2 regions of the Nonomuraea africana genome follow, and region 2 is predicted to be linked to the other one. Evidence: riboswitches for the same ligand, from Rfam matches in the RefSeq annotation. Region 2 holds a riboswitch; the other holds the start of a gene.
The links. A riboswitch is a leader RNA that binds a small molecule or an ion and turns the genes downstream of it on or off. The one in region 2 is predicted to bind cyclic di-AMP.

Region 1 (4,041 bases), 4.0 Mb from region 2:
CGCCCGCCCAGATCGTGCTGCGCTGGCACATCCAGCTCGGCAACGTGGTGATCCCCAAGTCGGCGACGCCCGAGCGGATCAGGGAGAACATCGATGTGTTCGATTTCACACTCGACGCCGAGGACATGGCCGCGATCGGCGCGATGAGCACCGGCAGGCGCATCGGTCCCGACCCTGCCACCTTCGACTGGATGGGCTGAGGGCTCCGCTCCCGGGACGGCTCGCGCCCGCCCGGCGTGCGCCGTCCCGCGATCCTTCATGATTGATCGATGAAGGAGGACTCTCATGGCTGATCTGGCTTGGGGAATCGCGGCGACCGGTGGGATCGCCAGGACGGTCGGCGCGGTGATCGCCGCCGAGCCCGGGATGCGGGTGGCCGCGGTCGGCTCGCGCGATCTGGGCAGGGCGACGGAGCTGGCCGCGACCCTGGGCGCGGACTCGGCCTACGGCTCCTACGCCGACCTGTGCGCCGATCCGGCGGTGGACGTGGTCTACGTGGCCACCCCGCACGCCCAGCACCTGGAGGTGGCCGAGGCGGCGATCGCGGCGGGCAAGGCGGTGCTGTGCGAGAAGCCGCTGGCCGCCTCGCTGGCCGACGCGGAGCGCATGGTGAAGCTGGCCAGGCAGGCCGGCGTGTTCCTGATGGAAGCGATGTGGATGCGGTTCAACCCCCTGATCAGGGGGCTGCTGACCGAGGAGCGGTTCGGCGCGCTGCGCTCGGTCCAGGCGTCGTTCGGGTTCGTCCTGCCGTACGAGGAGAAGCACCGCCTCTGGAACCCTGCGCTGGGCGGCGGGGTCCTGCTCGACCTGGGCATCTATCCGTTCGGGCTGGCGCATCTGCTGCTCGGCGAGCCGGCTGAGACGCATCTCACAGGATCGCTCGGTCCCTCTGGTGTCGACGCCGAGGTGGGGGCGCTGCTGACCTACGAGGGCGGGGCTCGCGCGCTGCTCGACACCTCGTTGATCAGTCCGCTGGCCAACACCGCGACCGTGGTGGGCACGGGGCTGCGCGCCGACATCGCCGCGCCGTTCTGGGCGCCGCAGCGCGTCACGCTGTCGGGTCCCGGCTTCGAGACCGAGGAACGCGTTCTTGACCCTTCGTCGAACGGCTACGCGGGCGAGATCCGCGAGGTGCGCGAGGCGCTGCGGGAGGGCAGGACGGAGAGCGCGATCATGCCGCTGGACGAGAGCCTGGCGATGATGCGGATGCTGGAGGAGGCGCGGGTCAGGCTGGGTGCTCGCTGAGCGCCTCGAGGTTCGCGCGGGCCCGCGCGGCGGCCTCCTCGTGGCCCGAGCCGACCGCCATCAGGTAGTGGCCGCGGGCCCTCGTGCGGTCGCCGGCCCGGTCCTCCAGGAGTCCCAGGTTGAACATCGCCCGGGGCGCGGCCTCGGCGTGGCCACTTTCCACGGCCTTTGCGTACCAGTGACGTGCCGCCTCGGCGTTGCCGCAGCCCTCTTCCAGGACGCCCAGATTGAACATCGCCCGGGGGGTGCCGGCCCTGCCGTACCAGTGGCGGGCCTCGTCGACACGGCCGTCCTCATCCTCGATGAGGGCGAGGTTGAAGGCCGCCCTGCGGGCGGCCTCCTGGTGCCCTGATTCGATCGCCAGGAGATACCATCTGCGTGCTTCGCGTGGACGGCGTCCGTCCTCCTGCAGGCCGTGGTTGAACAGGTCCTGGGGCGACATGACCTGACCGTAGATGATCGCGGGACCTTTATCAATTTGTATCCAACTTGCCTCATGTATTACCTTGGGGTCACTCGAGGCATAAACCCGGACTAACCGGACATTGCCTGACATTGCAGATCATCACAGGCCCCCTGCCTGTGACCGCTGAATCCGCACCATGCGGAACCGGGGACCCAATCCTTCTGGGGTGAATCGGCACACCGTGCCGTAGGGCAGCTTCACGTCCGAACCCGTCAGCTAACCCGGTAAGCGGCATGAAGCTAAGCAAGGAGAGTCCCCCTTTCATGGCCAAGCACCGTCGTAGCCGTGCCCCCAAGCTGTCCTACGCCCACGCCGCCCTCGGCGCAGCGGTGGTCGCAGGTTCGCTGGTTCCCACGCAGGCCGCCCAGGCCGACACCGCTCCCGCCCCCCAGGACAAGTCCCACGTGGCCGCAATGGCCGCACAGAAGACCGACGGCAAGCAGGCCGCCGTCAAGCAGCGCATCCCCGCCATGCCCACCGCCTCTGCCGTCCTCGCCGCGGCTAAGAAGCAGATCGGCATCAAGGAGAACGCCTCCGGCGGTGGCACCAAGTTCCAGGACTGGTACGTCAACTCCCCCCGCGCCAGGGAGACCGTCGCTCGTGACGGCGGCAGCCCCCGTGCCTACGCCAACGCCGCGTGGTGCGCGATGTTCGTCTCGTGGGTCGGCGAGATGACCGGCGCCCGTCCCCAGGTCGGATGGGACGCCTACACCGTGACCCACGCCAAGTGGTTCAAGGCCAACAAGCGCTGGGGCACCACCCCCAAGCCCGGCGCGGTCGTCTTCTTCTCGTGGAGCGGCGGCAAGAGCATCAGCTCCATCAACCACGTCGGGTTCGTCGAGAAGGACAACGGCAACGGCACGATCACCACGATCGAGGGCAACACCGGTAACGGTGCCGTCGAGCAGCGGGTGCGTCCGAAGTCGCAGGTCGTAGGGTACGGCTACCCGCAGTACTCGGGCGCGTAGTCCGCTCGCGACTCCCCTGCCCCGGCCGCCGGGGGCACCTCTCCAGCTGAGGGGCGTCCCCGGCGGCCGGGGTTTTGCCTGAGTCGGTAAGGGTGTTCCCGGCCGCTCCGGGATTGCATGACCTTGGCGAGCGAGACGGCCACGGATCATCGGGGCCGCACTGCCGCACCCCACTTCTCACCCCGGCGAACGCCTTGGGGATCTGCGGCCTGGGAACCTCCACCCCCGGCCGTCATCCGGGGCACCCCCTCTGACTCCCAGGAACCCCGCAGGCCTGATCCGTCAGCCGGGAAAGCGGAGGAACTCCGGCGGGACGGCGTCGGCCAGCCACACCCCGTTGGCGCTGACCCTGAACTCGTGTCCACCCGCGTGCATCTCCCCCGAGGCGACGACCAGCATCACCGGAGTCCCCCGGCGAGCGCCGACCCGCTCGGCCGTGGCGCGGTCGGCCGAGAGGTGGACGTACTGCCTCGACATCGGCAGCAACCCCGACGCCTTGATGGCCGCCAGGCTGCGGGGAGCGGTCCCGTGGTAAAGGATCGCGGGAGGCTCGACGGGCGGCAAACCGAGATCCACGGCGACCGAGTGACCCTGGCTCGCTCTGATCAGGTCGCCCGCGATGGCGTACCGCTGCTTGTCGTTGTCGGAGACCGCCCGGGAGAGCTCGTCCCTGGTGATGGGGAAGCCGTCCCTGGCCGCGGCGTCCAGCAACTCGTCGATCGGGACCCAGCCCTGCGCGTCGAGCGTGATCCCGATGGCGCCGGGGTCATGGCGCAGGTGTTTGGCGAGGTACTTCGAGATCCGCACGGTCCGGTCCGTCATGCGGGCATTGTTTCCTACCTCGCCGGCCGACGGGGAGTCCCGCGCCTCCCCGATCCGCACACCCCGAGCCGTCCCCCAACGGCACCGGTCCCTGGTGCCTCCCTTCGAACGCGGCCCCGACGGCAGGTGGCACCCGCCGCGGAGGGGTGAACCTCCTCCCGAGATGCGACCCCGCAGGCCGTACCTCATAGCTGGTGAGCACCTCCCGAGTGCGGGGCCATCCTGAGCCACCCACCATCCCCACCTACCGCCCGCGAACGACACCGGCCCGCGGCCGCCACGAGTCGGGGCGCCGCGGGCCGGGGTGGGTGGGTCAGCCGCCGCAGGCGGCGAAGACGAACGTGTCCTTCAGCATGGAGTAGCTGTCGCGCACGCGCGTCGCCCCCGAGGTCACGTCGTGCTGCATGACCGTCATCCTGGTCGGCTTGCCCTCCGGGTACTGCGAGACGTGCAGCGTCACCTGGCTGTCGCCGGTCCAGTCGATCTTGTGGACCGTCCCCTCCTTGGGCAGCTTGATCCGGTGGTCACCGACCATCTGGT
Region 2 (4,041 bases):
GAGTTCGCCTCGCTGCTCATGGGCTCCACCAGCCGCGCGCTGACGGCCCGGCCGCCGTGCCCGACCGTCGTGGTCCGCGAACCCTCCGCCCACGGCGAGGTCGTCGTAGAGATCACCGGCGCGAAGGGGCAGGACCGCGTCCTGGCCTTCGCCTTCGAGGAGGCCGCGCTCCGCGAGACTCCGCTCAGAGCCGTGCATCCCTGGTCGCACCCCAGGCCGCGCCCGCACGAGGACCTCTCGCGGGAGGAACGCCGCCTGATGGCCGAGGTCCTCGGCGGGTGGAAGGAGGCCTTCCCCGACGTCCTGGTGATCCAGGACACGCATCACGAGCGCGATCGCGAGAGGTTGCTCGTCGAGGCGTCCGAGCGGGCCGCCATGGTGGTGGTCGGCGCGCACGGCGGGCTCGTCGGACTGTCCACGCCCGCCTCTCACACGCTGCTGCGCCACGCGCGCTGTCCGGTGGCCGTGGTCGGCTGCTGACCCCTCGGAGCGCGGGACCGGGGCCGTCGGTCCGGCCTCGGCGAGGTTCTCATGGGACGAGCCGGTTTCGCGGCGTGCGCGCGGTCGTGCGAAGCTGTCTCTGTCCCCAAGACCAGGAGGTCCTGATGGCTGAAACACCTGCGGAACCCGAGCCCACCGAGGCCCCCGAGGATGAGCTGAAGCGGAAGTTCCGCGAGGCGCTGGAGCGCAAGAACAACCAGCACGCCGACTCGGTCGCGGGCGGCAGGGGGAAGGATCCGTCGAAGATCCATGGCGCCCACGGTCCCGCTTCGAACAAGCGGACCTTCCGTCGTAAGAGCGGCGGCTGACGCCTGGTCTCCAGGGGAGGGTACGGCTTGCCGTACCCTCCCCGGATCTCGCCGGACCCTCGCCCATCGGCTGGAGGGTCGCGAGACGAGTGGCCGACCACGGCAGGGGCGGCATGAGGTGCTCCCTTTACCTGCCGCCGGAGTGAGTCCTTTACCTCCCGCTGGGCCGAGCGAGGGTCAACCCGGCGATGGCGCGCGGGCGGCCGAAAAGCGCCCCGAAGTGTGACCTCGCGCACCCCGTTCCCCCCGTACGGCGGGCGCAACAGGCTGCCGTTCGCCAAGGAATTTCATGATTTTCCTTGCTAGATCGTATTAATGATCAGAATGCGCGCATTCCATGGTTTCCCAGGGGTTTCGGGCGACAGCAACCCTGTCGAATCATGACGATAAAGGGTAGATCTTCTACCCAATTCATGGGTTTGCTTTTGCCTTTGGGGTGTTTTGCCCCTAGAGTCCATTGCGTTACCAGCTGGTGACCTTGCCCTTCACCAGGAAGGCAGGCCGGCTGGCGCCGAATCCCGCAGTGCGGGAACCGGGGACCCATCTCATTGGGGTGAATCCGGCCCACGGGCCGGTAGGGCATCTCCACGCCCGAACCCGTCAGCTAACCCGGTAGGCGAGATGGAGAGGACCAGACCCCCATGCACTACCGCCACGCCCCCTTCGCGATAACGCCTGCCGCCTGCTAGAGCGGCCCCCCTTTCACTTCCCCCCTTTTCCGCGCTCCGCGTAGCGTCCGTTCGGCCTGTGCCCGGCTACGCCTTTGCCTGATCTCTCTTTGAGCGCGGCATTCCCATTGCCTCAACCAAAGGACTTTCATGACCGCCCGCTTCGGCATGCGCGTTTCCGCCCTGCTCGTCACCACCGCCCTGACCGTCGGCGCCGGCGCCACCGCCGCTTTCGCCGAGCCCACCGCTCCCGACATCAGCCAGGCCACCGAGCAGCGGACCCTCCTCAAGGGATCCACCACCGCCTCCTACTACTGGGACGACGCCTCCGGCCGCGCCGGTGACACCGGTCTGCCCGCCAGTGGCATCTCGATGCGCAAGGGCCTGGCCGCCAGCCCGAGCTGGCCCCTCATGACCGAGGGCTACGTCATCTACAAGGGCAAGAAGGCCCCGTTCTTCATCGGTGACCGCGGTCCCGGCAACCCCTCGAACAACGGCATCATGCTCGATCTCGACGCCAAGACCTTCGCCGACCTGACCGGCGGCACGTTCAACTCCAGCACGCTGGGCGTGGACGGCAACGGCGGCGCCGGCCACATCAAGGTCCAGTACGTCATCACCAAGTGGGGCAACGGCGTGGGCAAGAAGAACCACCCCGTCGCCTTCTCCACCGGCGCGTGGGGCCGCAAGGACACCAACCCGGCCAAGCCCCCCGTGGACATGGTCGCCGTCGCGGCCAAGAAGGCCGAGGCCGAGAAGGCCGCGGAGGCCAAGAAGAAGGCCGAGGCCGAGAAGGTCGCCGCGCTGAAGGTCGCGGCGGCGAAGAAGGCCGAGGAGGCCAAGGCGGCCGAGAAGGCCGTGGCCGCCGCGCCCGCCACGCTGGACGCCAACGTCGCCGCCGCCGCGGCCGAGACCGACACCTCCCACACCGGCACCGCGCTCGCCCTCGTCGGCGGCCTCGCGGTCGTGGGCGGCGCCGGCTTCCTGAGCCGCGGCCGGATCCGCAAGGCCGTCCGCCGCTAGGACCGCCGCCGGACAGCCTTGCCGTCATGCGGAACAGAATGTCATTCTGTTCCGCATGACGCTCATGGCGAAGAGCAACGGCATCGAGATCGCCTACGACACCTTCGGCACCCCTGGTGACCGCCCGCTCCTGCTGATCATGGGGCTCGGCTCGCAGCTCGTCCACTGGGACGAGGAGTTCTGCGAGCTTTTGGCGTCCAGGGGGAACCAGGTCGTCAGGTACGACAACCGCGACGTGGGGCTCTCCACCCATCTCACCGACGCGGGGGTGCCCGAGCCCGCTCCAGGCGCGGCCGCGCCGTACCTGCTGAGCGACATGGCGGACGACGCGGCCGGCCTCATGGACGCGCTCGGCTGGCAGGCCGCCCACGTGCTGGGCGTCTCGATGGGCGGCATGATCGCCCAGGCGCTCGCCATCGGCCATCCCGGCAGGGTGCTCACGCTCACCTCGATCATGTCCACGCCCAGCCCGGAGGCGGGCCCGCCCACGCCCGAGGCCATGGCCGCGCTGTTCTCGCCGCCCGCGCCCGACAGGGCGACCGCCGTCGAGCGGGCGCTGGAGATCTGGGCGGTGATCGGCTCGCCCGGCTACGAGATGGACCGCGAGCGCGTCGCGAAGGTCGCGGGCCTGGCCTACGACCGCTCCTACGACCCCGCGGGGACCACCCGCCAGCTCGCCGCGATCCTCGCCTCCGGTGACCGTACCGAGAGGCTGGGCGGGCTGGACCTGCCCGCCCTGGTGATCCATGGCGAGGCCGACCCGCTGGTGCAGATCTCCGGTGGCAGGGCCACCGCCGCCGCCATCCCCGGCGCCACGCTGCTCACCTATCCCGGCATGGGGCACGACCTGCCGCGCCCGCTGTGGGGAGAGATCATGGACGCGGTCACAGCCCTTCAAGCCCGGCCTTCAGCCGCAGCAGCAGGCTGAGGTCGGCGGGCTGGTGGCGCACCTCGGTGCCGGGCGGCTTGGAGACGCGCCTGGGCAGCGCGGCGGTGCGCCGCGGCTTGACCAGTAGATCGGCCGCCGCCAGCTCCCGCACGGCCAGCAGGACGGTGAACGCCGTCCGGTCGAGCCGCCTGGCCAGTTCGAGCGGCGTGGCGGCGCCGTCGGCGTGCACGAGGACCTCCCACTGACGGTCGGTGAGCGAGACCCGCTCGCCGGGCAGCCGGGGGACCGGCATCACGGGGGCGGTGTCGAGCTCGTCCGACGGCCAGACCTGATCGAGCTCCGCCGTCCTGCGCCCGCACTCCTCGATCAGCTCGTCGACCTCGAAGTGCCAGTGCGGGCCCAGCCAGTGGCGCTCGCTCGGCCGGAACTTGGGCCGCGTGTTGTCGAGCCCGAACAGCAGCAGGGCCGAGTCGAGCACGGTCCTGCGCAGGGCCTCGGCCAGCTCCTCACGGGTCAGCAGCCCCTCGCTGAACAGCGGCTCGCCGCCCTCGCGCCTGGTGACGGCCCGCTCCATGTCGGCGGTGCTCACCCTGCCGCCGCTGGTCAGGAGCTCCTCGACGCCGGGCGTCTCGGCGCTCTCCATGTAGGTCAC

Region 1: it holds a riboswitch for cyclic di-AMP, as region 2 does, so the genes downstream of both, H4W81_RS08165 (CHAP domain-containing protein) here and H4W81_RS47655 (hypothetical protein) in region 2, are expected to answer to the same signal.

What each region holds. Positions count from the first base shown of each region.
Region 1 is NZ_JADBEF010000001.1:1,771,272-1,775,312, reverse strand. Features, by position in the region: gene H4W81_RS08180 (aldo/keto reductase) at 1-200, shown strand, start outside; gene H4W81_RS08175 (Gfo/Idh/MocA family protein) at 286-1,245, shown strand; gene H4W81_RS08170 (SEL1-like repeat protein) at 1,226-1,687, opposite strand; cyclic di-AMP (ydaO/yuaA leader) riboswitch at 1,823-1,957, shown strand; gene H4W81_RS08165 (CHAP domain-containing protein) at 1,975-2,679, shown strand; gene H4W81_RS08160 (RNA 2'-phosphotransferase) at 2,962-3,501, opposite strand; gene H4W81_RS08155 (WD40 repeat domain-containing protein) at 3,815-4,041, opposite strand, start outside.
Region 2 is NZ_JADBEF010000001.1:5,791,995-5,796,035, reverse strand. Features, by position in the region: gene H4W81_RS27480 (universal stress protein) at 1-480, shown strand, start outside; gene H4W81_RS27475 (DUF5302 domain-containing protein) at 606-809, shown strand; cyclic di-AMP (ydaO/yuaA leader) riboswitch at 1,309-1,443, shown strand; gene H4W81_RS47655 (hypothetical protein) at 1,628-2,500, shown strand; gene H4W81_RS27465 (alpha/beta fold hydrolase) at 2,556-3,428, shown strand; gene H4W81_RS27460 (hypothetical protein) at 3,385-4,041, opposite strand, start outside.